4 regions of the Streptomyces sp. NPDC043685 genome follow, and region 3 is predicted to be linked to each of the others. Evidence: riboswitches for the same ligand, from Rfam matches in the RefSeq annotation. Region 3 holds a riboswitch; each other region holds the start of a gene.

Evidence for each region. Region 3 has a riboswitch for cobalamin ahead of AC0665_RS25670 (cobalamin biosynthesis protein). Riboswitches for the same ligand answer to the same signal wherever they lie in the genome.
Region 1: it holds a riboswitch for cobalamin, as region 3 does, so the genes downstream of both, AC0665_RS03850 (ribonucleoside-diphosphate reductase subunit alpha) here and AC0665_RS25670 (cobalamin biosynthesis protein) in region 3, are expected to answer to the same signal.
Region 2: it holds a riboswitch for cobalamin, as region 3 does, so the genes downstream of both, AC0665_RS19845 (ABC transporter substrate-binding protein) here and AC0665_RS25670 (cobalamin biosynthesis protein) in region 3, are expected to answer to the same signal.
Region 4: it holds a riboswitch for cobalamin, as region 3 does, so the genes downstream of both, AC0665_RS12735 (energy-coupling factor ABC transporter permease) here and AC0665_RS25670 (cobalamin biosynthesis protein) in region 3, are expected to answer to the same signal.

The regions. Positions count from the first base shown of each region.
Region 1 covers NZ_JBWKCH010000001.1:814,267-821,481, reverse strand. Annotated here, with positions in the region: gene AC0665_RS03870 (GntR family transcriptional regulator) at 1-84, shown strand, start outside; gene AC0665_RS03865 (DUF3311 domain-containing protein) at 231-497, shown strand; gene mctP (monocarboxylate uptake permease MctP) at 494-2,122, shown strand; gene AC0665_RS03855 (GNAT family N-acetyltransferase) at 2,196-2,702, shown strand; cobalamin riboswitch at 2,719-2,884, shown strand; gene AC0665_RS03850 (ribonucleoside-diphosphate reductase subunit alpha) at 3,007-5,370, shown strand; gene AC0665_RS03845 (ribonucleotide-diphosphate reductase subunit beta) at 5,370-6,377, shown strand; gene AC0665_RS03840 (hypothetical protein) at 6,290-6,532, opposite strand; gene AC0665_RS03835 (helix-turn-helix domain-containing protein) at 6,626-7,215, shown strand, end outside.
Region 2 covers NZ_JBWKCH010000005.1:643,030-650,244, reverse strand. Annotated here, with positions in the region: gene AC0665_RS19870 (cation diffusion facilitator family transporter) at 1-285, opposite strand, end outside; gene AC0665_RS19865 (ArsR/SmtB family transcription factor) at 348-707, shown strand; gene AC0665_RS19860 (4-hydroxybenzoate 3-monooxygenase) at 747-1,970, opposite strand; gene AC0665_RS19855 (APC family permease) at 1,993-3,597, opposite strand; gene AC0665_RS19850 (CoA-binding protein) at 3,731-4,159, opposite strand; cobalamin riboswitch at 4,258-4,418, shown strand; gene AC0665_RS19845 (ABC transporter substrate-binding protein) at 4,502-5,518, shown strand; gene AC0665_RS19840 (FecCD family ABC transporter permease) at 5,530-6,567, shown strand; gene AC0665_RS19835 (ABC transporter ATP-binding protein) at 6,564-7,215, shown strand, end outside.
Region 3 covers NZ_JBWKCH010000008.1:52,405-59,619, reverse strand. Annotated here, with positions in the region: gene cobN (cobaltochelatase subunit CobN) at 1-1,632, opposite strand, end outside; gene AC0665_RS25675 (cobyric acid synthase) at 1,629-3,137, opposite strand; gene AC0665_RS25670 (cobalamin biosynthesis protein) at 3,139-4,092, opposite strand; cobalamin riboswitch at 4,196-4,334, opposite strand; gene AC0665_RS25665 (hypothetical protein) at 4,467-4,688, opposite strand; gene AC0665_RS25660 (inorganic phosphate transporter) at 4,723-5,979, opposite strand; gene AC0665_RS25655 (class II aldolase/adducin family protein) at 6,219-6,947, shown strand; gene AC0665_RS25650 (alpha/beta hydrolase) at 7,030-7,215, shown strand, end outside.
Region 4 covers NZ_JBWKCH010000003.1:801,735-808,949, forward strand. Annotated here, with positions in the region: gene AC0665_RS12705 (PP2C family protein-serine/threonine phosphatase) at 1-656, opposite strand, end outside; gene AC0665_RS12710 (alpha/beta fold hydrolase) at 656-1,459, opposite strand; gene AC0665_RS12715 (maleylpyruvate isomerase N-terminal domain-containing protein) at 1,533-2,189, opposite strand; gene AC0665_RS12720 (energy-coupling factor ABC transporter ATP-binding protein) at 2,393-3,247, opposite strand; gene cbiQ (cobalt ECF transporter T component CbiQ) at 3,244-3,993, opposite strand; gene AC0665_RS12730 (energy-coupling factor ABC transporter substrate-binding protein) at 4,000-4,368, opposite strand; gene AC0665_RS12735 (energy-coupling factor ABC transporter permease) at 4,365-5,066, opposite strand; cobalamin riboswitch at 5,097-5,281, opposite strand; gene AC0665_RS12740 (serine/threonine-protein kinase) at 5,411-6,901, opposite strand; gene AC0665_RS12745 (MDR family MFS transporter) at 7,127-7,215, opposite strand, start outside.

The DNA.
Region 1 (7,215 bases), on a different contig from region 3:
GGCCGGCCGGTGGAGTGGGTGCGGTCGGTGTACCGGGGCGACCGGTACAAGTTCGTGGCCCGGCTGAAGCGGCCGGCCGACTAGGTCGTGTCCGCGGCGCTTCCGTCGCTGCTGGGGCGTGGTTTCGGTTGGGTACCGCATTGCGGACGAGGGGTTCCGCTATGGCCACACCCTGACCTAGATTGCCTGCGCATTACAACAGGTGATCACCAAGGGGACGGAGCCGCCTGATGTCGCAAGCACCGCAAGTCAGCAGAGGGCCGGTGGTGACGCCCCTGCGCGTCGTCATCGCCGTCTGCCTCATCGCGCCCTTCGTGGCCATGCTGTGGGTCGGCTCGTACGCGAAGACCGACCCGGCCTTCATCGGGATCCCGTTCTTCTACTGGTACCAGATGGCGTGGGTGCTCATCTCCACCGTCCTGACGATGATCGCCTACAAGCTGTGGCAGCGTGACCAGCGCGCCCGCTCGGCCGCGAAGGGCGGTGCGTCGCGGTGAAGGACGGCGTGAACGGCGTCGCGCTCGGCGTCTTCATCTTCTTCTTCCTGGCCGTGACGGTCATGGGCTTCCTGGCCGCGCGCTGGCGCAAGGCCGAGAACGAGCACAGCCTGGACGAATGGGGCCTGGGCGGCCGCTCGTTCGGGACCTGGATCACCTGGTTCCTGCTCGGCGGCGACCTGTACACGGCGTACACCTTCGTCGCCGTGCCGGCGGCCATCTACGCGGCGGGCGCGGCCGGTTTCTTCGCGGTGCCGTACACCATCCTGGTGTACCCCCTGATCTTCACCTTCCTGCCCCGCCTGTGGTCGGTCTCCCACAAGCACGGGTACGTCACGACCTCCGACTTCGTGCGCGGCCGGTTCGGCTCGAAGGGCCTGTCGCTCGCGGTGGCCGTGACCGGCATCCTGGCGACGATGCCCTACATCGCGCTCCAACTGGTCGGCATCCAGGCCGTGCTGGACGTGATGGGCGTCGGCGGCGGCGAGAACACCAACTGGTTCATCAAGGACCTGCCGCTGCTGATCGCCTTCGGTGTGCTGGCGGCGTACACGTACTCGTCGGGTCTGCGGGCCCCCGCGCTCATCGCGTTCGTGAAGGACACGCTGATCTACATCGTCATCGCGGTGGCGATCATCTACATCCCGATCAAGCTGGGCGGCTTCGACGAGATCTTCGCCAAGGCCGGTGAGGCGTACGGCCAGACCAACCCGGCGACGGGTGCGCCGCGCGGTGCGCTGGTGCCCGCCGAGGCGGGACAGTGGACGTACGCCACGCTGGCGCTGGGCTCCGCCCTGGCCCTCTTCATGTACCCGCACTCCATCACGGCGACGCTGTCCTCGAAGAGCCGTGAGGTGATCCGCCGCAACACCACCATCCTGCCGCTGTACTCCCTGATGCTGGGTCTGCTCGCGCTGCTCGGGTTCATGGCGATCGCGGCCGGCATCAAGGTGCAGAACGGGCAGCTGGCGATCCCGCAGCTGTTCGAGACGATGTTCCCGGACTGGTTCGCGGGCGTGGCCTTCGCGGCGATCGGGATCGGTGCGCTGGTGCCCGCGGCCATCATGTCCATCGCGGCCGCGAACCTCTTCACCCGCAACATCTACAAGGACTTCATCAAGCCGGACGCCACACCGGCGCAGGAGACCAAGGTCTCCAAGCTGGTCTCCCTGCTGGTGAAGGTGGGCGCCCTGGCCTTCGTCCTCACCATGGACAAGACGGTCGCCATCAACTTCCAGCTGCTGGGCGGCATCTGGATCCTGCAGACCTTCCCGGCCCTGGTCGGCGGCCTGTTCACTCGCTGGTTCCACCGCTGGGCGCTGCTCGCGGGCTGGGCCGTCGGCATGGTCTACGGCACGTACGCCGCGTACGGCGTGGCCTCCCCGACCCAGAAGCACTTCGGCGGCTCGGCGAAGGAGATCCCCGGCATCGGGGAGATCGGCTACATCGGCCTCACGGCGTTCGTCCTGAACGTGGTGGTGACGGTGGTCCTGACCTTCGTCCTCAAGGCCCTGAAGGCCCCCGACGGCGTCGACGAGACCAAGCCGGAGGACTACACGGCCGACGCCGGCGACCCGGGCGTCAAGGTCGAACTGCCGCCCGCCACCGCGGGATCCGCCCACTGACGTCCCCGCCGACACCCCCGCGGGCCGCCGAAACGCATGGCGTCGGCGGCCCGCACCCGTACACACTCCTGCCATGGACTTCCGGATCGGCCCCGCACGCCCCGCCCACCACGCCGTCCTCGGCGAGATCACCGCCCGGGCGTACCTCGACGACGGCCTGCTCGACTTCGGCGAGAGCGACGCCTATCTCGCCGAGCTGCGTGACGTCGCCGGGCGCGCCGCCACCGCCGAGGTCCTGGTCGCCACGGCCGACGACGAAGTCCTCGGTGGCGTCACCTTCGTCCCCTCCGGCGGTCCGATGGCCGACATCGCCCGGCCCGGCGAGGCCGAGCTGCGGATGCTCGCGGTGGCTCGCGCGGCCCGGGGGCGTGGCATCGGCGAGGCCCTCGTCCGCGCCTGCGTCGACCGGGCCCGCGCCACCCCGGGCTGCCGCGGCATCGTGCTCTCGACCCAGCGCACCATGCGCTCCGCCCACCGCCTCTACGAACGGGTGGGTTTCGTCCGCACCCCGGAGCGCGACTGGAATCCCCTCCCGGAGCTGGACGACATCACGCTGCTCACCTACGTGCTGACCCTCTGAGAGCGACTGCGACACAACATCTGGGGGTGCCTTCGGCGCCCGGCACAAGATGTATGCTCATGCTCGCTGTCGCCGCAGGGGAATCCGGTGCGAATCCGGAACTGTCCCGCAACGGTGTACCCATGCCCTTTCACAGGTGTATGGGTGTCAGTCCGAGGACCTGCCGACAGCGCACCCGGCCACCCGGCCGGTGTGCCTGACGTCCGGGCCTCGTGGAATGGGCCGGTGGACGCGACGCCGCGTGCGCTCGTGTGCTCCCCCCTGCCCTCGACGAGGCCCCGTGCCGAGCGAGGGAGAGCCCCACGTGACCATCGCGCCAGCCGAACCGGCCTCAGCCGCCGAAGAAGAGCAGGACGCTCCCGGTGCCGCGTTGCTGCGGACCCTGACCGAGCTGACCGCCGACCTCCCCGACACCGATCCCGGCCGGGTCGCCGCCGCCGCGCTGCGCGGCCGGTCCTCGCGTGCGGCCTCCGCCGAGATGATCGCGGAGTTGCGGGAGCTGGCGACGGAGGCCGCGGCCGGTCTGATCTCCGAGGACCCCGCCTACTCCCGGCTGGCCGCCCGGCTGCTGACCATCGGCATCCGCGAGGAGGCCGCCTCCCAGGGCGTCACGTCGTTCACCGAGTCCGTCGCGGTGGGCCACCGCGAGGGGCTCATCGCCGACCGCACCGCCGCGTTCGTACGGCTGCACGCGGCCCGGCTCGACGCGTTGATCGACACCGGCGCCGACGACCGCTTCGGCTACTTCGGCCTGCGCACCCTGCACAGCCGCTACCTGCTGCGGCACCCGATCACCCGCAAGGTGATCGAGACGCCCCAGCACTTCATGCTGCGCGTGGCCGCCGGTCTGGCCGAGGACGACACCAGCCGCTCGGTGGACGAGGTCGCGGCGCTCTACCGGCTGATGAGCCGCCTCGACTACCTCCCCTCCTCCCCCACCCTCTTCAACTCGGGCACCCGGCACCCGCAGATGTCGTCCTGCTACCTCCTCGACTCCCCCAAGGACGAGCTGGACTCCCTCTACGACCGCTACCACCAGGTGGCCCGGCTCTCGAAGCACGCCGGCGGCATCGGACTGGCGTACTCCCGCATCCGCGCCCGGGGTTCGCTGATCCGGGGCACCAACGGGCACTCCAACGGCATCGTCCCGTTCCTGAAGACCCTCGACGCCTCGGTCGCCGCGGTGAACCAGGGCGGCCGGCGCAAGGGCGCGGCCGCGGTCTACCTGGAGACCTGGCACGCCGACATCGAGGAGTTCCTGGAGCTGCGCGACAACACCGGTGAGGACGCCCGCCGCACGCACAACCTGAACCTCGCGCACTGGGTGCCGGACGAGTTCATGCGGCGGGTGAACGCCGACGGGCAGTGGTCGCTGTTCTCCCCCTCGGACGTGCCCGAGCTGGTCGACCTGTGGGGCGAGGAGTTCGACACCGCCTACCGGGCGGCCGAGGCGAAGGGGCTGGCGAGGAAGACCCTGCCCGCCCGTGAACTGTACGGCCGCATGATGCGCACCCTCGCGCAGACCGGCAACGGCTGGATGACCTTCAAGGACGCCGCCAACCGCACCGCCAACCAGACGGCCGAGCCGGGTCACGTCGTGCACTCCTCCAACCTCTGCACGGAGATCCTGGAGGTCACCGACGACGGGGAGACGGCGGTCTGCAACCTGGGCTCGGTCAACCTCGGCGCGTTCGTGACCGGGGGCGGCATCGACTGGGAGCGGCTGGACGAGACCGTCCGTACGGCCGTCACCTTCCTCGACCGGGTCGTCGACATCAACTTCTACCCGACGGAGCAGGCGGGCCGTTCCAACGCCCGCTGGCGCCCGGTCGGCCTCGGCGCGATGGGCCTGCAGGACGTCTTCTTCAAGCTGCGCCTGCCCTTCGACTCGCCCGAGGCCAAGGCGCTGTCCACCCGCATCGCCGAGCGCGTCATGCTCGCCGCGTACGAGGCCTCCGCCGACCTGGCCGAGCGCAACGGCCCGCTGCCGGCCTGGGAGAAGACCCGTACGGCCCGGGGTGTGCTGCACCCCGACCACTACGACGTGGAGTCGACCTGGCCCGAGCGCTGGGCGGCCCTGCGGGAGCGCATCGCCACGACCGGCCTGCGCAACTCGCTGCTCCTCGCGATCGCCCCCACGGCCACCATCGCCTCGATCGCGGGCGTATACGAGTGCATCGAGCCGCAGGTGTCCAACCTGTTCAAGCGCGAGACGCTGTCGGGCGAGTTCCTCCAGGTCAACTCCTACCTGGTGGACGAGCTCAAGCGGCTGGGTGTGTGGGACGCCCGTACCCGGGAGGCCCTGCGCGAGGCCAACGGCTCGGTGCAGGACTTCGCCTGGATCCCCGAGGACGTCCGCGCCCTCTACCGCACGGCCTGGGAGATCCCGCAGCGCGGTCTGATCGACATGGCGGCGGCCAGGACCCCGTTCCTGGACCAGTCCCAGTCCCTGAACCTGTTCCTGGAGACGCCGACGATCGGCAAGCTCTCCTCGATGTACGCCTACGCCTGGAAGTCCGGGCTGAAGACCACGTACTACCTGCGCTCGCGCCCGGCGACCCGTATCGCCCGCGCCGCCCGAGCCGCCGTCCCCGTGCAGGCCACCCCGGACCCCGAAGCGGTCGCCTGCTCCCTGGAAAACCCCGAGTCCTGCGAGGCCTGCCAGTAATGAGCACCCAGAACCTTCTCGACCCCGGCTTCGAGCTCACCCTGCGCCCCATGCGCTACCCGGACTTCTACGAGCGCTACCGGGACGCCATCAAGAACACCTGGACCGTGGAGGAGGTCGACCTCCACTCCGACGTCGCCGACCTCGCCAAGCTCTCCCCCGCGGAGCAGCACCTGATCGGCCGGCTGGTCGCCTTCTTCGCGACGGGTGACTCGATCGTCGCGAACAACCTGGTGCTGACGCTGTACAAGCACATCAACTCCCCCGAGGCGCGGCTGTATCTGAGCCGTCAGCTCTTCGAGGAGGCCGTGCACGTCCAGTTCTATCTGACGCTGCTCGACACCTACCTGCCCGACCCGGAGGACCGCGCGGCGGCCTTCGCGGCGGTGGAGAACATCCCGTCCATCCGCGAGAAGGCGGAGTTCTGCTTCAGGTGGATGGACTCGGTGGAGAAGCTGGACCGGCTGGAGACCCAGGCCGATCGCCGCCGGTTCCTGCTCAACCTGATCTGCTTCGCCGCGTGCATCGAGGGCCTGTTCTTCTACGGCGCCTTCGCCTACGTCTACTGGTTCCGCAGCCGGGGCCTGCTGCACGGCCTCGCGACCGGCACCAACTGGGTGTTCCGCGACGAGACGATGCACATGTCCTTCGCGTTCGACGTGGTCGACACCGTCCGCAAGGAGGAGCCGGAGCTCTTCGACGACCAGCTCCAGGAGCAGGTCGTCGGCATGCTGCGGGAGGCCGTCGAGGCCGAGCTGCAGTTCGCGCGCGACCTGTGCGGGGACGGCCTCCCGGGCATGAACACCGAGTCGATGCGCCAGTACCTGGAGTGTGTCGCAGACCAGCGGCTCACCCGCCTCGGCTTCGCTCCGGTCTACGGCTCGGAGAACCCCTTCTCCTTCATGGAGCTCCAGGGTGTTCAGGAGTTGACCAACTTCTTCGAGCGGCGGCCCTCGGCGTACCAGGTGGCGGTGGAGGGCACCGTCGACCTCGACGAGGACTTCTGAGCCGGCACCTCTCCGCGGGCCTCCTGGGCCTCCCTGATCTGACGGTCGATGCGCCTCTCGCGCACCAGGCCGATCACGGACGGGAGGACCAGGAGGACCAGGATCCCGAGGGTGGCGGTCATTCCGATCAGTGCTTCGATCTGGTTCGTGTTCATGGACACCACTGTCGCGCTGATTGCTCCTTACCGTCAGTGGCAGTACTGCCGTAGACCCTCGAATTACTGCCACCGGCGAGGCACACTGGACGCATGCTGCAGAACGTGGCCGTCGCCCTCCTCGACGGCGTGAATCCCTTCGAGCTCGGTGTGGTGTGCGAAGTCTTCGGCACCGACCGCAGCGACGAGGGCCTGCCGGTGTACGACTTCGCCGTCGCCTCGGCCGAGGGCCCGGTGCTGCGGATGAACTCGGGCTTCTCGCTCCAGGTGGAGCACGGCCTGGAGCGGCTGGAGACGGCCGACCTGATCGCCGTGCCGGCCGGGCACAGCTACGCGTCCCGGGATTTTCCGCCGGAACTGCTGGACGCCCTGCGCCGCGCGGTCGGCCGCGGGGCGCGCGTACTGAGCGTCTGCTCCGGCGTCTTCGTGCTGGCCGCGGCCGGGCTGCTGGACGACCGCCGGTGTGCCACGCACTGGAAGCACGCGAAGGACCTCGCCCGGCAGTACCCGCGCGTGGTCGTCGAGCCGGACGTGCTCTACGTCGACGAGGACCCGGTGATCACCTCCGCCGGCACGGCCGCCGGCATCGACGCCTGCCTCCACCTGGTGCGCAAGGAGCAGGGCAGCGAGGTCGCCAACAAGATCGCCCGGCGGATGGTGGTGCCGCCCCACCGCGACGGCGG
Region 2 (7,215 bases), on a different contig from region 3:
GTTGTGCACCGTGTCCCCGAGCAGCGCGACCGACCCGGAGACGGCCACCACGACCGCCTGGGCCAGCGCCGTCACGCCGAGAACGGCGAGCGAGACCCACAGCGCCCGCATCCCGCGCGCCGAGGACTCCAGCGCGGGGTCGACCTTGTCGGCCGTCTCGTGGGAGTGCGGGGTCAGCAGGTGGCTCATCCGGTGGCGAAGCCCCTGCCGGGGGCCGTGGTCGTTGCCGTGGCCGTGGTCATGGTCGTGGTCGTGCGGGTGGGAGTGCTCGTGCCGGTCGCTCACGTGGGTCCCCTTCCGGTGCGCTGGGAATGGACGTACCCGGGCCGTGGCGCCATTATGTGCGTATGAGCGCACGCATGCACCTGTCATCTGCACATGATGCGCATCCGCGCAGCCCCGGCGAGGAGCAGTTCGCGCTCGCCGCCGAACTGCTGGCCCTGCTGGGGGACCGGACCAGGCTCGCGCTGCTGCACGCGCTGGCCGGGGGAGAGGCCGACGTCACCACCCTCACTAAGGCGTGCGGGGCGGCCAGACCGGCCGTCAGCCAGCACCTGGCACGGCTGCGCCTCGCGGGCCTGGTGAACACACGCAAGGAGGGCCGCCGGGTGGTCTACTCCCTGCGCGACGGCCACTTGCGCCGGCTCGTGGACGAGGCGCTGAACGTGGCCGACCACCGCCTCAGCGACCGGCCCCCGCACGACTGATGCCGGTACCGCGCCGCACGACTGAGCCGCACGGCCGGGTCAGTACCGCGGCGCGGTCCCCAGGTACTGCTCTGCGAAGGCGGCGGCCGCCGCGGGCGAGGTGAACAGGCGACGCAGCCGGGCGAGCGTGGTGCCCGCGCGGAACGGGTCGCCCGTCGCCGCGCCGTGGTACACCTCCGACAGCCACTGCGAGAACTCCTGGTAGTCCCACACGCGTCGCAGGCACGCCTGCGCGTAACCGTCGAGCCCGCTGCCGTCACCGGTGGTCAGCCGGGCGGCCAGCGCGTCGCCGAGCAGGAAGGCGTCGTGCAGGGCGAGGTTCATGCCCTTGGCCGCGATGGGGGCGACCAGATGGGCCGCGTCACCGGCGAGGAAGAGCCGGCCGTGCACCATCGGCTCGACCACGTAGTCGTGCATGTCCAGCACGCGCTTGTCGATCAGCCGACCCTCGGCCGGCGGTGGCACCCCGGCCGCCCCGAGCCGCTCCCGGAGTTCGGCCCACACACGCTCGTGCGGCCAGTTCTCCGGGTCGTCACCCGGCGGGCACTGGAGGTAGTAGCGGGTCACCTCCGGGCTGCGGGGCATCTGCCCGGCGAACCCGCGGGCATGGCAGCCGAACAGCACGCAGTCGGCGGACGGCGGCGCCTCGGCGAGCAGGGCGAGCCAGCCGATGCCGTAGTCGTGCCGCGCGATCCGCACCCGCTCCGGCGGCAGCGAGGCACGGGTCACCCCGCGTGCCCCGTCGCAGCCGGCGACGAAGTCGCAGTGCGCGACCTGGCCCTCGCCCGTCTCGGGGCAGGTGTACGACACCCACGGCCGGTCGGTGTCGAGGTCGTGGACGCGCACGTCCCGGACCCCGAAGCGGATCGCGCCGCCCCGGACGTCGGCGTACTCCCGCACCAGGTCCGTCACCAGCAACGGCTGCGGATAGACGAAGTGGTGACTGCCCGTCAGCTCCCCGTAGGGGAACCGGTAGCGCTCGCCGCCGAAGCGGAACTCGCACGCGGTGTGCAGCTCGGCGCGGTCCAGGAGGTTGCGGGCGAGGCCGCGCTTTTCCAGGCCGCGTACGGCCCACTCCTCGATGACCCCGGCCCGGGGCCGCCGTTCGATGAACTCCCGGGTCTCCGTCTCCAGCACCAGACAGTCCACGGACGCGGCCCGCAGGATGTTCCCGACGGTCAGACCCGCCGGACCGGCGCCCACGACAACGACTGGGAAACGTTGCGGGGCGCCGGAGTTCACGGACGGAAGGGGGTGGGTCATGCGCACATTATGGAGGCCGGTCTCAGTGCACCGGCACCTCCGTGACGGCCACCTCCTCGATGCTCCGCTCTATCTCCGCGGGCAGGGAGGCCGAGGCCCGGGCCCAGTAGTAGATCGCCAGCGAGAACACGGCCACGACCAGCATGTCCCACCACAGCGTGAGGTGCCCCTGGCCGCCGAAACCGCCCTGCCAGGAGATGACGCCCAAGCCCAGCAGGTAGACGGGCAGCCACTGGGCGGCCTTCCAGTCCAGGCGGGGCGCGTCCGGCAGGCCCTTGCGGGTGGCGTACCAGGCGTAGCCGCCGAGCAGGACGTAGCCGAGGACGATGGCCACGCCGAGCCGCCACAGCGTGTCCCAGGTGGACCAGTAGATGATGAGGTTGGCCACCACGAACGACAGGGGTGACACCACCGCGCCGCCGGGCAGGCGGTAGGGGCGTTCCCGGTGCGGCAGCCGGTCGGCGAAGACGCCGTAGGCCAGCGGGGCGCCCGCGTACATCAGCACGCTCGCCGAGGTGATGAAGCCGACCAGCTGCTGCCAGCTCGGGAACGGCAGGAAACAGACCACGCCCGTCACGAACGACACGATCAGCCCGAACCACGGCACGCCGCGCGCGTCGGTGCGGGCGAAGAGCTTCGGCGCGTAGCCGTTGCGGGCCAGGCCGTAGGAGACGCGGGACGTGGCCGTCGTGTAGATCAGGCCGGTGCCGCCGGGGGAGACCACCGCGTCCAGGTACAACACCACGCTCAGCCAGCCGAGTCCCACCAGGGTCGCGAGCCCCGCCCACGGACCGCTGATGCCGGGGTAGTCGAGCTTGGTCCAGCCGTGCGCGAAGGAGCTCAGCGGCAGGGCGGCGATGAAGACGACCTGGAGCAGGACGTAGATGCCCGCGCCGATGGCGACCGAGCCGATCGTGGCGCGGGGCAGGTCACGTCGCGGGTCACGGCTCTCGCCCGCCAGCTGGATCGCCTGCTCGAAGCCCAGCAGGGCGAAGATGATGCCGCTGGAACTGACGGCGCTCAGCACGCCATGGGCGCCGAACGGGGCGAAGCCGTGCTCGGTGAAGTTGCCCGGGTGGAAGTTGCCGGCCGCGATGATGAAGATCGCCGCCAGCGGCACCGCCACCTTCCACCAGGTGGCGGCGCTGTTGGTGTGCGCCAGGACGCGCACGCCGAGGAAGTTGACGACGACGAACACGGCCATCAGCACGACGGCGACGACGAAACCGCTCGTCGTGAGGGTGCCGTCCTTCGCGTGCTGGAGCCCCTGCGCCCAGTGCCAGTGCCCGGCGTAGCCGATCATGGCCTCGACCTCGATCGGTGCCACGGTCGCCGCCTGGAGCCAGGAGAACCAGCCGAACGACATCCCGGCCAGCCCGCCGAACGCGTAGTGCGGATAACGGGCCGTGCCGCCCGCGACCGGGAACATGCCGCCCAGCTCGGCGTGCACCAGGGCCAGCAGCACGATCGCCACCGCGCCGATGAGCCAGGACAGGATGGCCGCGGGGCCGGCCGCCACGACGGCCTTCTCGGCGCCGTACAACCAGCCCGAGCCGATGATGGAACCGACCGAGGCCCACATGAGCCCGATCAGCCCGACGTCCCGGCGCAGGCCGTCTCTTTCCATGAATACAAGGCCTCTCGGAGATGAACTCGGGGAGTTCGGCGAGCAAGAGGCCTCAGGTTAGGAACCGGCCGGACGGCCGCAGAAGACGCGTTGTGCAGCCTTGACCGGGTGCGGGTGTTTCGTGGGAAACGCTTCAGGATTCCTGTACACGGCCATGAGACAGCCGTGGGATCTCGATCGCCGGGCAGCGGTCCATCACCATCTCCACACCCGCCGCACGCGTCCGGTCGTACGCCGTCTCGTCGATGACGCCGAGCTGGAACCAGACGCCCTTCGCCCCCTTGGCGACCGCCTCGTCCGCGACGGCACCGGCGAGGTCGCTGTTCACGAACACGTCGACGACGTCCACGTCGAAGGGGATGTCCGCCAGGCTCGCGTACCCCTGCTCCCCGTGCACCGTCTCGGCCTTCGGATGCACCGGCACCACGCGCTTGCCGAAGCGCCGGAGCGTCGCGGCGACGCCGTACGCCGCCCGCTGACGGTTCGACGACAGGCCCACCACGGCCCAGGTGTCGCCGAGCTCGGTGAGGATCCTGCGGACCGTTGCCTCGTCGCCGTACACCGGCGGCCTCCTCGGAACGTCGTGGACGAACTGCTGTCAGGGCAACGGCTCCGGGCGGGCGATGATTCCCCGGCGGGCCCGCGTGATAGCTTGCCGAGGCCAGTCGAACCCATGTACGTGGGTCAGGGAATCCGGTGCGAATCCGGAACTGACGCGCAGCGGTGAGGGGGACGGGCGGGGCCTCGGCCACTGGACTCCCTCGCGGACGTCCGGGAAGGCGCCCCGCTCCGGAGGAACCCGAGTCCGAAGACCTGCTGGCGGCCCCCGCGGCCGTGTGCGGCGGGGGAGCACCGTACGACCGGGCTCCGCGAATGGGCCCTCGACGCCTGAGGACTGGTTCCCGTGCCCCTCGCCCGACCCGCCCGTGCCGCCGTCCTGCTGACGGCCGGCTCCCTGCTCCTGAGCGGCTGCGGTGCCTCAGGGCCCACGACGGCGAAGGCCGCCGTCACGCTCTTCGACTGCGGCCACGAGGTCCGCGTCACGGCCGCCCCGCGGCACGCCGTGTCCCTCAACCAGGGCACCACCGAGATCCTGCTCTCGCTCGGTCTGGCCGACCGCCTCGCGGGCACCGCCACCTGGACCGACCCTGTGATGAAGGGGCTGGAGAAGGCCGAGGCGAAGGTGCCCCGCCTCGCCGAGAACAACCCGTCCTTCGAACGCGTCCTGGCCGCGGACCCCGACTTCGTCGCCGCCTCCTTCGTCTCCACTCTCGGCAAGGGCGGCGTCGCCACCCGCGAGCAGTTCGAGAAGCTCGGCGTCCCCACCTACGTCTCCCCGTCCGACTGCGTCGGCAAGGACAACTCGGGCGGCGGCGACGGCGCACGCGACACGGCCCTGGACATCGACACCGTCTACGGCGAGGTCCGGGACCTCGCGACCGTGTTCGGGGTCAAGGGACGCGGCGACGCACTCGTCGCCTCCCTCCAGCGGCGCATGAAGAAGGCCACGGCCGGCATCGACGCCTCCGGCGTCACCCTCCTGTACTGGTTCGCCAACTCCGAGTCGCCCTACATGGCCGGCTGCTGCGGAGCGCCCGGCATCATCACCCGCGCCCTCGGCGCCAAGAACGCCTTCGGCGACACCCACGAGGAATGGCCGCAGGTCAACTGGGAGACGGTCGCCGACCGCGACCCCGACGTCCTCGTCATCGGCGACCTGACCCGCAGGTCGCAGACCGCCGAGTCGGCCGCCAGGAAGATCGCCTTCCTGGAGTCCAATCCGGTCACCAGGAACATGGACGCCGTCCGGCACAAGCGGTACGTGCTGCTCAGCGGGCAGGCCATGAACCCCACCATCCGCACCGTCGAGGGCGTGGAGCGGGTGGCCGCGGGGCTGCGCCGGTTCGGGCTGGTGAAGTGACCACCCGCGGTGTGCCGGGTGCCGGGGCGCGGCCCCGGCGCGGGGCCGGTCTCGCGCCGGCGGCCGCCGGGGCGGTCGCGCTCGTGGCCTCCCTCGCCGTGGCCGTCACCATCGGTCCCGCCGACATCCGGGTCGCCGACGTGTGGTCCGTGGTCGCCGCCCATCTCGGTCTCGGCAGCTCGCGGCTGACGCCGATCCGGGACGGGATCGTCTGGCAACTGCGGCTGCCGCGCACCCTGCTCGCGGCCGTGTGCGGGGCCGGACTGGCCGTGTGCGGTGCGGTGATGCAGTCGCTGCTGCGCAACCCGCTGGCCGACCCCTTCGTGCTCGGGGTGTCCTCCGGCGCCTCCACCGGAGCGGTCCTGGTCGTCGTGCTCGGCGTGGGCGGCGGTGCCCTCCCGGTCCCGGCGGGCGCGTTTCTCGGCGCCCTGGTGTCGTTCGCCCTGGTGCTGCTGCTCAGTCACACCCTCGGCGGCACCACCGACCGGGTCGTCCTCGCGGGCGTCGCCGCCATGCAGCTCTTCTCGGCGCTCACGTCCTTCGTCGTGTTGACCGCCGCCGACGCCGAGACGACCCGCGGCGTGCTGTTCTGGCTCCTCGGCTCGCTCGGCGGCGCCGGCTGGACCGACGTGTGGCTGTGCCTGGCCGTGCTGGCCGTGGCGCTGGTGGTGTGCCTGGCGTACGCCCGTACCCTCGACGCCTTCGCCTTCGGGCAGGACGCGGCGGCCGCGCTCGGGGTGTCCGTCGCCCGCACCCGTCTGGTGCTGCTGTGCGTCACCGCCCTGCTCACGGCGGCGCTGGTCAGCTCGGCCGGGGCGATCGGCTTCGTCGGGCTGGTCCTGCCGCACGCCGCCCGCGCCCTGACCAAGCCCGGGCACGCCCGGCTCCTGCCGGTCACCGGCCTCGCCGGGGCGGTGTTCCTGGTGTGGGTCGACACCCTGGCCCGCACCGTCCTGGACCCGCAGGAGATCCCGGTGGGGGTCGTGACGTCGCTGATCGGGGTGCCGGCCTTCGTGGCGGTGCTGTACCGGACACGGAGGTCCGGATGAGCGGCACCACGGCGTCACCGGACGCGGGCCTGCGGGCCGACCGGGTCGGCCGCCGCACCGACGGGCGTCTCATCCTGGACGGCGTGGTCCTCGCGCCGGAGACCGGCTCCACCGTCGGTGTCCTCGGCCCCAACGGCTCCGGCAAGTCCACGCTGCTGCGCCTGCTGGCCGGGCTGCTCGCCCCGACCTGCGGAGTCGTCACGCTCGACGGCACACCGCTCGGTGAGCTGCCCCGCCGCACGGTCGCCCGGCGCCTCGCCGTGGTCGAGCAGCAGTCCGACACGCAGGTCGAGTTCACGGTCGAGGACGTCGTACGGCTGGGCCGGATCCCGCACCGCCGAGCCTGGGCACCGGCCTCGGCGGACGACGAGCGGGCGGTGCGCGCCGCCCTGGAGCGCACGGGCCTCGCCGACTGCTCCGGCCGGTCCTGGCACACCCTCTCGGGCGGCGAACGCCAGCGGGTGCAGATCGCCCGGGCGCTCGCCCAGGAACCCCGTGAGCTCCTCCTCGACGAGCCCACCAATCACCTCGACATCCACCACCAGCTCGATCTGCTCACCCTCGTCACCGGCCTGCCGGTCACCACCGTCGTCGCCCTGCACGACCTCAACCTGGCGGCGATGTACTGCGACCGGGTCGTGGTGCTGC
Region 3 (7,215 bases):
GTTGACGATGAACGGGTAGACCAGCGGCAGGTCCCCGAGGACGGCGTCCGGCGCGCAGCCGCCGCTCAGCCCCAGCCCCTTGCCCGGCAGCCACTCCATCGTGCCGTGCTTGCCCATGTGCACGATCGCGTCGGCGCCGAAGCTGTTCTCCAGCCACCGGTAGGCCGCCATGTAGTGGTGGGACGGCGGCATGTCCGGGTCGTGGTAGATCGCGATGGGGTTCTCGCCGAAACCGCGCGGCGGCTGGATCATCACGACGACGTTCCCGAACTGGAGCGAGGCCAGCACGATGTCGTCGCCGTCGACGTAGAGGCTGCCGGGCGGCTCGCCCCACGCCTCGGTCATGGCGTCCCTCAGCTCCGGGTCGAGTGTCTCGAACCAGGCCCGGTAGTCGGCCAGCGGCACCCGCGCGGGGGCGGCGGCCAGCTGCTCCTCCGTCAGCCACTCCACGTCGTGGCCGCCGGCGTTGATGAGCCGGTGGATCAGCTCGTCGCCGTTGTCGGGGTGCCCCTCGACGACGTACCCGGCGTCCCGCAGCGCGTCCAGCACCCGCACCGCCGAGGCCGGGGTGTCGAGCCCGACCGCGTTGCCGACCCGGGAGTGCTTGGTCGGGTACGCGGTGAAGACCAGCGCGAGCTTCTTCTCGGCGTTCTCCTTGTGCCGCAACTGCGCGTGGCGCACGGCGATCCCCGCGACTCGCGCGGCCCGCTCCGGGTCGGCGACGTACACGGGCACGTCGTCGGGGCCCTGTTCCTTGAAGGAGAACGGCACGGTGATCAGTCGCCCGTCGAACTCCGGGATCGCCACCTGCATCGCGGCGTCCATGGGGGAGAGGGCGGCGTCCGAGTCCGCCCAGGCCTGCCGCGAGGACGTGAGGCAGAGGCCCTGAAGCACCGGGATGTTCAGCTCGGCGAGGGCGCCGATGTCCCAGGCCTCCTCGTCGCCGCCCGCCGAGGCCTGCGAGGCGTGGGTGCCGCCGGCGGCGAGCACGGTGGCGACCAGGGCGTCCGCCCGGCCGAGGATCTCGTACAGGCCCGCGTCCGCCCCGCGCAGCGAACCGCAGTACACGGGCAGCGCGTTGGCGCCCCGCGCCTCGATCGCGTCGCACAGGGTGTCGACGAAGGCGGTGTTGCCGCTCAGGTGGTGGGCCCGGTAGAAGAGCACGCCGACGGTCGGCCGGCCCTCGGTGTGCGCACGCTCGCCGTGGACGCCGTACTCCGGCATCTTGCGCGGCTCGACGAACCCCTCGCCGGTCAGCAGCACCGTGTCGGACAGGAACCGGGCCAGTTCGGTGAGGTTGTCCGGACCGCCCTCCACGAGGTACTTCAGCGCCTCGGCGACGACACCGGCCGGGACGGACGACTCGGCCATCAGCTCCGCGTCCGGCACGGCCTCGCCGCCCAGCAGGACGGTGGGGACGCCGGAGGCCTTCAGCGCGGCGAGCCCGTCCTCCCAGGCCCGCTTGCCGCCGAGCAGCCGGACGACGGCGACGGACGCCCCGTCCAGCAGGGCCGGGAGCTCCTCCCGGACGTCCACGCGGGTGGGGTTGCCGATCCGGTAGTCGGCCCCGGTGGCGGCCCGGGCCGCCAGCAGGTCCGTGTCGGCGGTCGACAACAACAACACAGTGCTCATGCGGGTGCTCCCGGTGGAATGAAGGGCAGTCCTTGCGGCGCGCCGGACTCGATGAGCCGCCACAGCGCGTCGGTGTCCGCGTGCTGTTCGATCAGGTCGCCGAGCCGGTCGAGCTGCTCCTCGCGCAGCGCGGCGAACGAGGTGTCCGGCGCGGGCACGAAGCGGCGGCCCGCGGCGGCCGCCACCTCGCGCAGGAACGCCCGCCGGAAGCCGTCCGACTCCAACGAGCCGTGCCAGTGGGTGCCCCAGGTCTGGCCGACCCGGCAGCCGTCCAGGAAGGGGGTGCCGCCCGTGACGTCGGCGACCCCGTGGTGGATCTCGTAGCCCTCGACGTGTTCCCCGAGGGCATCGCCGGACGGCCGGGTGAGGGTCTTCTCGCGGGCGAACCGCACCCGCACGGGCAGGACGCCGAGCCCGTCGACGTGGCCCCGGCGGCTTTCGACGTCGTCCTCGATGTGCTCGCCGAGGATCTGGAAGCCGCCGCAGACGCCGAGCACGGGCCGCTCCTCGGCGGCCCTGCGGACCAGGGCGTCGGCGAGGCCGCGCTCGCGCAGCCACTCCAGCGCCCGGACCGTTCCCCGGGTGCCGGGCACGATGACGAGGTCGGCGTCGGCCAGCTCCTCCGGCCGGTCCACGAACCGCACCACCACACCCGGTTCGGCGGCCAGCGCGTCCACGTCGGTGAAGTTGGACATGAGCGGCACGGCGCACACCGCGACCCGCAGCACGTCCTCGCCGACGGGCGGGGCGACGACGGACTCCCGGACGGCCCCGCGCATCGACACCCGCAGCCCGTCCTCCTCGTCGATCCCGAGCCCGTGCCGGTAGGGCAGCACGCCGTACGTGCGCCGCCCCGTGAGGCCCTGGAGCATCTCAAGACCCGGCTCCAGCAGGGAGACGTCCCCGCGGAACTTGTTGACGAGGAACCCGGCGACACAGGCCTGGTCCTCGGGCGACAGCAGCGCCACCGTCCCGAAGAACGAGGCGAAAACCCCGCCCCGGTCGATGTCGCCGACGACGAGCACGGGCAGCCCGGCGTTCCGGGCGATCCCCATGTTCACGATGTCCGTCCGCCGCAGGTTGATCTCGGCGGGAGAGCCGGCCCCCTCACAGATCACCGCGTCATACGTGCCCCGCAACTGCTCCAGACAGTCCAGCACCGTCCCGAGCAGCCTCTGCTGCCGGCCGCCGTGGTACCCGCGCGCACTCATCTCCCCGACCGGCTTGCCCAGCAGCACGACCTGACTGCTCTGCTCGCCACCGGGCTTGAGCAGCACGGGGTTCATCAGCGCGGTGGGCTCGACACGGCAGGCCTGCGCCTGCATGGCCTGCGCCCGCCCGATCTCGGCCCCCTCCTTCGTCACGAAGGAGTTCAGGGACATGTTCTGCGCCTTGAAGGGCGCGACCTTGACGCCCTGTCGCACCAGCCACCGGCAGATCCCGGCGGTCACGACGCTCTTGCCCGCGTCGGAGGTGGTACCGGCGACGAGAAGTCCACCGCTCATCTCATGTCCCCCTCTTCAACGACCGCGCACGCGTCAGCAACCGCGCGCCCGCGCACACTCCGAGCGCGAGCCACGTGACGCGCTTCGACAGCCGCACGGCCCGTTCGACGTCGCGCGTGCCGACGGCACGCCCTTCGGTGTTCAGCACGGGCCGGTGCTCCACCCGCCCGCCGTACGACAGCGTCCCGCCCAGCCGCACCCCGAGCGCCCCCGCGAAGGAGGCCTCCACGGGACCGGCGTTGGGGCTCGGATGCTTCGCCGCGTCGGCCCGCCAGGCCCGCACGGCCCCCCGCGGATCCGGCCCGGACACGGTCGCGAGGACCGCGGTCAGCCGTGCTCCCGGCCACCCCGCGAGGTCGTCGAGTCGCGCGGACGCCCATCCGTAGCGCCGGTACCGGGCCGACTTGTGCCCGACCATGGCGTCCAGGGTGTTGACGGCCCGGAACCCGAGCAGCCCCGGCACCCCGCCGACGGCGCCCCACACCAGGGCCCCCACCACGGCGTCGGAGGTGTTCTCGGCGACGGACTCGACCACGGCCCGGGCGATCCCGTCGGCGTCGAGGGACTGCGGGTCCCGTCCGCACAGATGCGGCAGCCGGGCCCGGGCCGCCTCGACGTCCCCGGCCTCCAGGGCACGCCCGATGGTCCGCGCCTCCCGGGCGAGCGACGTCCCCCCGACGACGGCCCAGGTGGCGGCGCCGGTCAGCGCGACGGAGGCGACGGTGGACGTCCGCACGGCACGCGCGGCGACGGACCCGAGGGCGACGGCCCCTCCGGCACACACGGCGGTGTGCAGCGCGCCCCACCCGCGGTGGTCCCGCCACAACACCCGTTCCACGGCGCCCGCGGCCCGTCCGAACGCGGCGACCGGATGCCCCCGGCGAGGATCGCCGAGCAGCAGGTCGCCGATCAGACCGGCGGCGGCGCCGTACGCGAAGACGCGATCGGCACCCATGGGCTCAGCCGGCCGGGAAAGCGGGCAGGGGTGGGGTGGTGAACCTCGATCGGCAGCCGCGCATGGCGATATGTGTCCTCACTCAGGGTGTCCACGCCCTGGTTCGACGAGACCGGCGGTGAGAGTTCCTGGCTCCCGGGGATCACTACCCCGGTGACAGTGGCGGGACCGCGCCGGACTCGCACCGGCTTCCTCTCCTGCCGCCGTAATGGCCCCGGCAGTCCACCACGGCCGGGAAGCGCCGTCAACTTGCCGCTGACCTGCGAGGGGAGAGTGTGCAGAACCCCACACCGGCCCCTCCCCGCACACGACGACCGGGCGGCGCGGGACCGGGGTCCCGCACCGCCCGGCGGCACGGCGTGCGATCGGGGCCCTCAGGCCACGATCAGATAGATCCCGTAACCCACGGCCGCCGCGCACGCTGCGAAGCAGGCGTACGCTCCGGTGACCGCGAGCCCGGCGGACCCGCCCTGCGCCACCGCGCGCTCGCGGCGCGACAGACCGGTGATGCCGAGGGTGAACAGGCCGACGAGGGCCACGGTGACCACGAGGCTGACACCGAAGACGGAGCCGAGGGCCGCCCAGTCGATCTTCATATCGGAGACTCTTCCTTGTAACCGGTGGACGGGGTCAGACCGTGGTGGTCGTGGTCGGCGTCCGTTCGGCCGTGGCCTGCGCCGGGAACGCGGGGACCGGCTCCTCGGACGCGGTGGCACCCGCCGGCGGCGGCGTCACCGCGGCCATCGCGGTGGTCACCACACCGGCCGGCTCCGCCTCCACGGTGTCCTCGGTGTCGTTGACGTTGGTGTGGTCGACGACCTCACGCCGCGAGAGCTTCCAGATCGCCGCGCTGGAGGCGATGAGGAAGACGGCCACCACGGCGGTGCCCCAGCTGCCGAAGCCGGTGACGTACTCGGCGAGCGCGCCCACCAGAGCGGCCGCCGGCAGCGTCAGGCCCCACGCGACGAACATCCGCGTGGCGGTGGACCAGCGGACCACGCCGCCCTTGCGGCCGAGCCCCGCGCCCATCACCGAGCCGGACACGGAGTGCGTGGTGGAGAGGGAGAAGCCCAGGTGCGAGGAGGCCAGGATGACCGTGGCAGCGGAGGTCTGGGCGGCGAAGCCCTGCTGCGGCTGGAGGTCGGTCAGTCCCTTGCCCATGGTGCGGATGATGCGCCAGCCGCCCAGGTACGTGCCGAGCGCGATGGCGAGACCCGCCGAGAGGATGACCCACATGGGCGGGTCCGAGTCGGGCGCGACGGCGCCGCCGGCGACCAGGGCGAGGGTGATGACACCCATCGTCTTCTGGGCGTCGTTGGTGCCGTGGGCCAGGGAGACCAGGCCCGCGGAGGCGATCTGACCGGCCCGGTAGCCCTTCTTGGACGCCTGGCTGTCGGCCTTGCTGCCGAGGGAGTAGGTCAGCCGGGTGGCGATCATGGCCGCGATGCCCGCGACCAGCGGGGCGGCGATGGCCGGGATCAGCACCTTGGTGACCAGCACGTCACCGTGCACCGCGCCGACGCCCGCCGAGGCGATCGTGGCGCCGATCAGACCGCCCATGAGGGCGTGCGAGGAGCTGGACGGCAGTCCGACCAGCCAGGTCAGCAGGTTCCAGAGGATCGCGCCGACCAGGGCGGCGAAGATGACCTCGGGACGGATGCCGGCCTCGTCGACGAGGCCTTTGGAGATCGTGTTGGCGACTTCGACGGACAGGAAGGCGCCGACCAGGTTGAGGACCGCGGACATGGCCACCGCAACCTTGGGCTTCATGGCGCCCGTGGAAATGGTCGTGGCCATCGCGTTCGCGGTGTCGTGGAAACCGTTCGTGAAATCGAACGCGAGTGCGGTTACCACCACAATCGCGAGGATCAGCGAGAAGCTTTCCATTTACCCAGGCAATCGTTCGAGGTCATTGGCGATACGAACGTAGGCAACCTGAGTGAACGGAAGATGAACTGAGAGGGGCGCAGGGGTGACCGCGAAGGACGGTTGCCGTTCCGCCCGTTCCGCTCGCCCGGCCGGGCGCCGCCGTCGCCGCCGCGGGGGCCCGCCCGCCGGGTCCGCGGAGCGTCCGGAAGTCGCCCCGCCGGGCACCGCGCCGCGCCCCCGGATGGCAGGATCGCGGCATGGCTGAGCAGCGGAGCGGCGGACAGGCCGGGGGCGAGCGGGACGGCGGAGCGGGCGCGGGGGAGCCGCGGCGCAGGAGCGCGCGCCCCGAGGAGGCGCGGGCCTGGGAGGACCTCGTCGCGACGGCCCGCCGGACGGTCGCGGACGGCCTCGTCGTCGGCACCTCCGGCAACGTATCGGTGCGCGTCGGCGACACGGTCCTGGTCACGCCCTCGGGCGTGCCCTACGACCGGCTGGCGCCGGGCGACGTGACCGGCGTCGACCTCGAGGGCCGGCAGGTCCTCGGCACGCTCGTCCCGACCAGCGAACTGCCCATGCATCTGGCGGTCTACCGCACCACCACCGCTTCGGCCGTCGTCCACACCCACGCCGTGCACGCGACGGCCGTCTCGACCCTCGTCGACGAGCTTCCGCTGATCCACTACATGGCCGCCGCGCTCGGCGGCCCCGTCCGGGTCGCCCCGTACGCCACCTACGGCACCGACGAGCTGGCCGAGCACATGCTCCGCGCCCTCGCCGGCCGCTCCGGCTGCCTGCTGCGCAACCACGGCACCGTCACCCACGGCACCACCCTCGCCCAGGCCTACGACCGCACCGCCCAGCTGGAGTGGATGTGCCGCCTGTGGCTGACCGCCTCCTCGGTGCCGGGCCTGACCCCGAGCCTGCTGTCCCGGGGCCGGCTCGCCGAGGTGGAGGAGCGCCTGCGCGGCTACGGCCAGCGCGGCTGAGCCCTCCGCACGCCCCCCGACGGAGTCACCCCGCCGCCGCCCCCCACTGGTCGGCCGCGGCCCGGGCCGGGACACTGGAGCCGTGCGCACTGTCAAAGCGACGGCCGCTGCCGTCACCGCCCTGCTCGGAGCCGGTGCCGCCGCGGTGGCCGCCGGCCGGCTCGCCAGCGACGCCGCGCTCAAGGCGCCCCCGGGCAGGCCCCTGCCCACCGAACCCCGGCTCACCGTGCACGGCACCGCCGCCGGGCACATCACACTCACCCGGGAC
Region 4 (7,215 bases), on a different contig from region 3:
TCGCCGCCGAGCTGGTCCGGCGCGGCCGTGTGGTAGTGGACGGCCGTCTCCAGGCCCGGCACGACGGGCAGCGAGTCCGGCACGAGGGAGCGCTGCAGGACGGCGAGCGCGTCGGCCAGCCTGGCCCGGTCGGCCTCCGCCTGCCGCCGTGCCTCGTCGGCCTGGGCGCGGGCCCGCTCGGCCTCCCGGCGGCGGTGCAGGAGCTCGTTCTCGTAGGCGCGGCGGTCGGAGGCGTCGAAGACGGTGATGCGGATCAGCAGCGGTTCACCCTCGGTGCCGTGCTTGATCACGGCGGAGACGAGCACCGGCAGCGGACCGCCGCTGCGGCGCCGCATGTCCAGGGCGATGCCGCGCAGCTCGCCCTGCATGCGCAGCAGCGGAGCGAAGTGCGTCTCGTGGTACAGCTTGCCGCCGACGGTGAGCAGGTCCGTGAAGCGCTTGCGGCCCGCCACGTCCTCACGGTCCAGGCCGAGCCAGTCCAGCAGCGTCGTGTTGATCTTGGCGATGGTGCCGTCCATCATCGTGGACAGGTAACCGCAGGGCGCACACTCGTACAGGTCCTCCGCGCTGTCCTCCAGCAGTGCGGAGAAGGCCGCGTCCGTGCTCGCGTCGCCCCCCGTCCCGGCGGGCTCCGGTACGCCGCCCGTACGGCACATCACTTCAGTGACTCCAGGAAGCCGAGGATCGCTTCCGTGGTGGCATGCGGCGCGCTGAGCTGCGGGCAGTGGCCGGTGGCGTCGAGCGTGACCAGGCGGGACGCGGGGATCGCCGCGTGCACGTAGGCGCCGACCTCACGGGGTGCGATGGCGTCCTGCTCGCACTCCAGTACGAGCGTCGGCACGGCCACGTTCTTCAGGTCCTCGCGGCTGTCGGTGAGGAACGTCGTGCGGGCGAAGACACGGGCGATGTCGGGATCGGTGGCGCAGAAGCTGTTGGTCAGCTCCTCGCCCAGCTCCGGCCGCTCCGGGTTGCCCATGATCACCGGGGCCATCACGGACGACCAGCCCAGGTAGTTGGCCTCCAGGGAGGCGAGCAGCTCGTCGATGTCCTCCGTGCTGAAGCCGCCGCGGTAGCCCTCGTCGTCGAGGTAGCAGGGCGAGGGGGTCACCATGACGAGCGCCCCGATGCGCTCCGGGGCGGCCTGCGCGGCCAGCACTCCGACCATGGCACTGACCGAGTGCCCCACGAACACCGCCTGCCGCAGGTCCAGCTCCTCGCAGACGTCGACGACGTCGGCGGCGTAGCCCTGGAGCGAGGAGTACCGCTCCTCGTTCCATGCCCCGAGGTCCGAGCCGCCGGAACCGACGTAGTCGAACAGCACCACCCGGTAGCGCTCGGCCAGCGCCGGCACCACGAGTCGCCACATGTTCTGATCGCAGCCGAACCCGTGTGCCAGGAGCAGCACCGGCGCGTCGTCGCGGCCGATGACGTTGACATTGTTCCTGCTGCGGATGTCCATACCGCCCATGCTCCCACCTGGACCGGGGTGGTTCGACGGCGGGCCCGTGAGCAGGGTCTTCGCGACGGCGACGTCAGCCCAGGTACAGCGGTACCTTCGAGGCCAGTGCGCCGAGCCCGTCCTGCTCGGCCGCGGTCGGCGCCCGCCTGCCGGTGCCGATCAGCAGTGCGTCCACGTCGTGGAAGGTGGACGGGAAGGGGCCTCCCGCGATCCGCTCCAGCATCTCCCGGGACCGGGCGAGCCCCTCAGCGGGCGGCTGCTCCGCGTCCGGGAGGTAGGCGATCAGGTCGAGGTGGTGCAGCGTCCACTCCATGACGTACGTGGAGAGGAAGTCGCCCACGGTGAGGACCTCGTCACGGGTGCCGACGCGGCCCGCGGGGTCGGCGAGCAGGGCGGCACGGCCGGCGGCGGACCCCACGTCGTCCAGATGGAACTTCAGCAGGTTCGGGTCCTCGTACGCGGCGGCCAGCCGGACGGTCAGCGCGTCGAGCGGGTCGTCACCGGTCGGCGGCGTGTCGGAGACGTCCCAGTACGTCAGCGCGTCACGGGTCGGTTCCCGGTCGGAGGGAGTGGCCAGCGTGATCAGGACGTCCTGCGCGTCGACGATCAGATGGCACACCAGGTCCCGCACCAGCCAGCCGGTGCAGCCGGAGGGCCGCCCGAAGTCCTCGTCGCCCAGCTCGGCCACCGCCGCCCGCAACGCCGCCCAGGTGTGTGAGAAGAGATCCACCTCGGCACCGTAGTGCGGCGCCGCGACGCCGGACAACCACATATCGGACGACCGCCCGGTCGGCGGATGCCCGGCAGTGCGAAGGCGCCCGCCGGGGCGGACGCGCGGCGGGGCAGACACGCACGGTGGGGCAAGCGCGCCCGGCGAGGCGAGACCGTCAGGCGGGGCGCGCGCGCCCGTCGGTGCGTTCGTACGCGCACGCCTCAGCCCGCGACGCCCCCCGGCCGCGCCGCCGTGAGGGCGGCGAGTTCGTCCGGTGTCCGCGGTCCCGGTTCCGCGGCGGACAACAACCCCTGGGCGCGCAGGAGTTCCGCCGCCGCCGCGCCCCAGGGCAGCCGCAGCCCGGCCTCGCGCAGCAGATCGGTGCGGGCCAGTGCCGTGGCCGCGGGCCCGGTACGGACACCGGAGGGGGTGAGGAGCGCCGCGTCGTCGGCCCAGCGCAGGGCGAGGTCGACGTCGTGCGTGGCCATCACCACCGTGGTGCCGGCGGCGCGCAGCCCGTCGAGGGTCGTGAGCAGCCGTTCCTGGCCGTCGGGGTCGAGCCCTGCCGTCGGCTCGTCGAGGACGAGGACCCGTGGCCGCATCGCGACCGCGCCCGCGATGGCGGTGCGCTTGCGCTGCCCGTAGGAGAGCAGATGGGTGGGCCGGTCGGCCAGGGCCGTGATGTCCAGCGCGGCGAGGGCCTCCGCCACCCGCGCCCGCACCTGCGTGTCGTCCAGGCCCAGGTTCAGCGGCCCGAACGACACGTCCTGTTCCACCGACGCCGCGAACAACTGGTCGTCCGGGTCCTGCACCACCAGCTGCACGGTCGTCCGCAGCCGGGTCAGACCCTTGCGGTCGTACGACACCGGCCGCCCTTCGAGCGTCAGCCGCCCCTCGTGGGGCCGCAGTCCGCCGGAGAGCAGCCGCATCAGCGTGGTCTTGCCGCTGCCGTTGCGGCCCAGCAGCGCGAGCGCGCGGCCCTCGCGGATCTCGAAGTCGAGGCCGCTGAGCACGGCCGGGCCGTCCTCGTAGGCGAAGGACGCGCCCCGCAGGGCGACGAGGGCGGGCTCGCTCATGTCAGCGGCCTTTCCAGTACGAGGGTGAGGACGGCCAGCCCCGCGAGCAGTGCGCAACTGGCCGTCGTGAAGCGGACGGAGACCCGGGCCTCGGGCACCAGGACGCGCAGGGTGCCGTCGTAGCCGCGTCCGGCGAGCCCGGCCTGGAGCCGGGTGGCCCGGTCGAAGGCCCGGACGAACGCGGCGGCGCCGAGCCCGGCCAGGGAACGCCACTCCGCGGCCCGGCCGGTGTGCCCGAGCCGGGCCGCCTGGGCCTCCCGGATGCGGCGCACGGAGTCCAGCAGCAGGAAGCTCATCCGGTACGTCACCAGCGCGACGTCCACGACGGGCGCCGGGATCCCGGCCCGGATCAGGCGCGGCAGCAGGTCGGACAGGGGTGTGGTGAAGGCGAACAGCAGCACGCCCAGGGAGGCCGCCGAGGTGCGCAGCAGCAACTCCCCGGCCCGGACGGGGCCGTCGGGGGCGAAGGAGACGAAACCCCCCGGCCCGCCGACCTGGACCAGCAGGGTGACCGCGCCGGTCACGCAGAAGCCCAGCGGCACCCGGTAGGCCCGCCACAGCCGCCGCGCGGGCACACCGGCCGGCCCCAGCAGCACCACCAGGGCCGTCAGGAGCACCAGGGCCGCACCCGGCCAGGGCGGCAGGGAGATCGCGAGCACGGTGAGGCCGAGCCCGAGCACGGCCTTGTCCACGGGATGGCGGCGGCGCCAGCGACTGCTGTGCGCCGCCGCGTCGATCGGCAGCACCCGGGATCAGTCCCGTTCCGCTGAGGACTTCGCGGCGGCGCCGGACAGCGCGCTGTCGGCCTCCCGCTCCAGCGCCCGCCGCTCACCCTGCCGGCGTCCCCGGCGCAGACCGAAGTAGTAGGCGAGGACACCGGCGCCGAGGGACGCCTGGAGAGCGAAGAGCGCCGACTCGATCTCGCCGGACGGCGGCTCGTACAGCGGCGAGAACCACGGCTCGTAGTCCGGCTTCAGCTCGGTGATCGCCGTCTCGGCCTCGGAGTCGGAGCCCGTGAACGGCTCCTTCTTGTGGTCGCCGAGGCCGAGCGCCAAGGGCAGCACCGCGAGCGCGGCCACGGCGACGAGCAAAATGAGGTTGATCTTCGTGTTCCTGGTCACCGGGCCACCGCCTCCGACTCGGCGGGGGCCTGCTTCTCGGCGAGGAGCACGCCCAGCCGGGTCAGTTCGCCCTTGCTGGACTGCACCAGCAGCCGCATCACGAGCACGGTCAGCAGGCCCTCGCTCACCGCGAGCGGGATCTGGGTCACGGCGAAGATGGAGCCGAACTTGGCGAGCGCGCCCAGGAAGCCGCTGCCCGGGTCGGGGAACGCGAGCGCCAGCTGCACGCTGGTGACGCAGTAGGTGGACAGGTCGGCGACGAACGCGCCGCAGAACACCGTCACCATCAGCGGCACGTCGTAACGCCGCAGCAGCCGGTAGACGGCGTATCCGGCCCAGGGGCCGACGATCGCCATCGAGAAGACGTTGGCGCCGAGCGTGGTCAGGCCGCCGTGCGCGAGCAGCAGCGCCTGGAAGAGCAGGGTGATGGTGCCCAGCACCGCCATGATGGGCGGCCGGAACAGGATGGCTCCCAGGCCCGTGCCGGTGGGGTGTGAGCAACTGCCGGTGACGGAAGGCAGTTTCAGGGCGGACAGGACGAAGGTGAAGGCGCCGGACGCACCGAGGAGCAGGGTGCTCTCGGGGTGCTCGCGCACTTCACGGGTGAGCGACCGGACCCCGTGGACGACGAACGGCGCCGACGCGACGCCCCAGGCGACCGCGTGCGCCGGAGGAAGGAAACCCTCGGCAATGTGCATGGCTCAGCAGACCCTCTCCAGCACCTCGTGGATGGTTGACGCGCCTTGGCCGGTCTCCTGGCTGACGGGTACCACCGCCCGGACTCCGCCTTCCCGGGTCACAAGGACCCAGTGGCTGCCCGTGAGGGCCGGAGCCGGACTTCCCGATTCACAGTGGCGAGGGCCGCACCGGCATCACACCGGATTTCCCGTTCACCAAGGCCTGGTGACAATAAGGCCGGGGTAAGGGCGATGACAAGCCACCCATGGGGGCGCGCGAGGGGGCGTCCGCTCGCACACCGGCGCATCCCCCCGCTGATCCACGCGCTGCGCGCACGGCCGCGTCGCCCGGCGTCCGGGCCGTGTCAGTCGTCGCCGCCCTCGTCCCCGCCGTCGTCGCCCTCCCCGTCCAGCCCGGCCTGCGGGGCCTGCGGGTTCGGCTGCGCCGGGCCGCCGTCGCCCGCCTCCTCCGCAGGAGGCACGGCGCCGGGCGGGGCCGCGGCAGGGGTCGGGGAAGCGGCCGGCTCGGACGCGGTGACGTCGGTCACGGTGCCGGTGGCCGGCGTGCCGGCTGCCCCTTGGCCGGACCCCGGACCGGCGGCCTGGCCGGACGCCGGACCAGCCCCCTGGCCGGACGCCGGCTCGGTGGAGGGGGACGCGGCGGAGCCGGCGGACGGCGTCGCGGCCGGACTGCTCGCGGACGGGGACGCGTCGGGTTCCGTGCCCTCCGCCGTGGTGTCGGGGGAGAACCAGCGCATGCCGATGAGCATCGCGGCGAGGAAGAGGGCCGCGGCGGCGGCCGTCGCGACCAGTCTCGGCCGGTTGCCGGGGCCGCCGCGCCCGCGCGAGCGGCCCGAACGCCCCGCCTGGGCCGCCCGGGCCGCGGTGCGGTGCCCCGTGGTCGCGGGCAGCGCGTACGTGGTCGGGCTGCCCGCCTCGGCGGCGTACCGGCCCGGGGGCGCGGACATCGCCGTGGGCGCGGGCTGCGGCCGCAGCGGCGGCGAGACCTCCGGCAGCGGCTCGGGCAGGCCCCGCCAGGCACCCCCGGCGAACCACTCGGCGGCCTGCTGGGCGGTGGGCCGGTCCTCGGGCTGCTTGGCGAGCAGCCCGAGGAGGTAGTTCTCGAACGCCGGGGGGAGTCCGGAGACACCGAGGTCGCGAGGCGGCACGGGGGCCGAGTCGAGGTGCTGGTGGAGAAGGGCGACGGCGGTGTCGGCCTGGAACGGAGGACGGCCGCTGAGCAGTTGGTAGAGCACACAGCCCAGGGAGTACATGTCGGAGGCGGGCCCGGCGGGCTTGCCCAGGGCCCGTTCGGGCGCGAGGTAGAGGCCGGTGCCGACGATCTGGCCGGTGGCGGTGAGCGCGGCGCCCGGGTCGTCGAGGAACCGCGCGATGCCGAAGTCACCGATCTTCAGCGTGCCCTGGGAGTCCAGCAGCAGGTTGGCGGGTTTGACGTCCCGGTGCACGATGCCCTGCCCGTGGGCGGCGGCGAGCCCCGCGGACGCCTGCGCGGCGAGCCGGGCCACCTCCTCGGCGGGAAGCGCGCCGGACTTGGTCAGCACCCCGGCGAGACTGTCGCCCTCGACCAGTTCCATCACGAGGTACAGCCGGTTGTCGTACTCGCCGAAGTCCAGGACACCGACCACGTTGGGGTGGTTGAGACGCCCGGCGGTCTGCGCCTCCAGTCGGAACCGGGAGGTCGCCGTGGCGTCGGTGTCCTGGGGCAGCAGCAGCTTGAGGGCCACCGCTCTGGCGAGCGTCTCGTCGTACGCACGCCAGACCTCTCCCATTCCACCGCGCCCGATCTCAACATCCAGCCGGTAGCGGCCCGCTAGCAGCACTCGTCCTCGTCTCATGCGTGTGGGAAGGTCGTCGCCGCAGGCCGAACTCCCCGCTCGTGCACGGGGATTGGCAGGGGCGCCGCAGCCGACCCAGGATACTGGCGCGGTATGACCGCGGAGCCCCACAGTGGTGTCCCCGGACGGTACGGCCCCGGAAATCGCCGGGCGGGACGGCCGCACGCCGGATGACACCCCCGCGCACCCGGTTCGCGCCGCGCGCGGGGCGCCTCCCGACGCGTTTCAGGCCGCCGCGCCCGCCTCCCTCACCCGACGCGGCAGCAGGAGCACGGCCAGGGCGGGTACGGCCGCGAGGACCAGCCACGGCACGG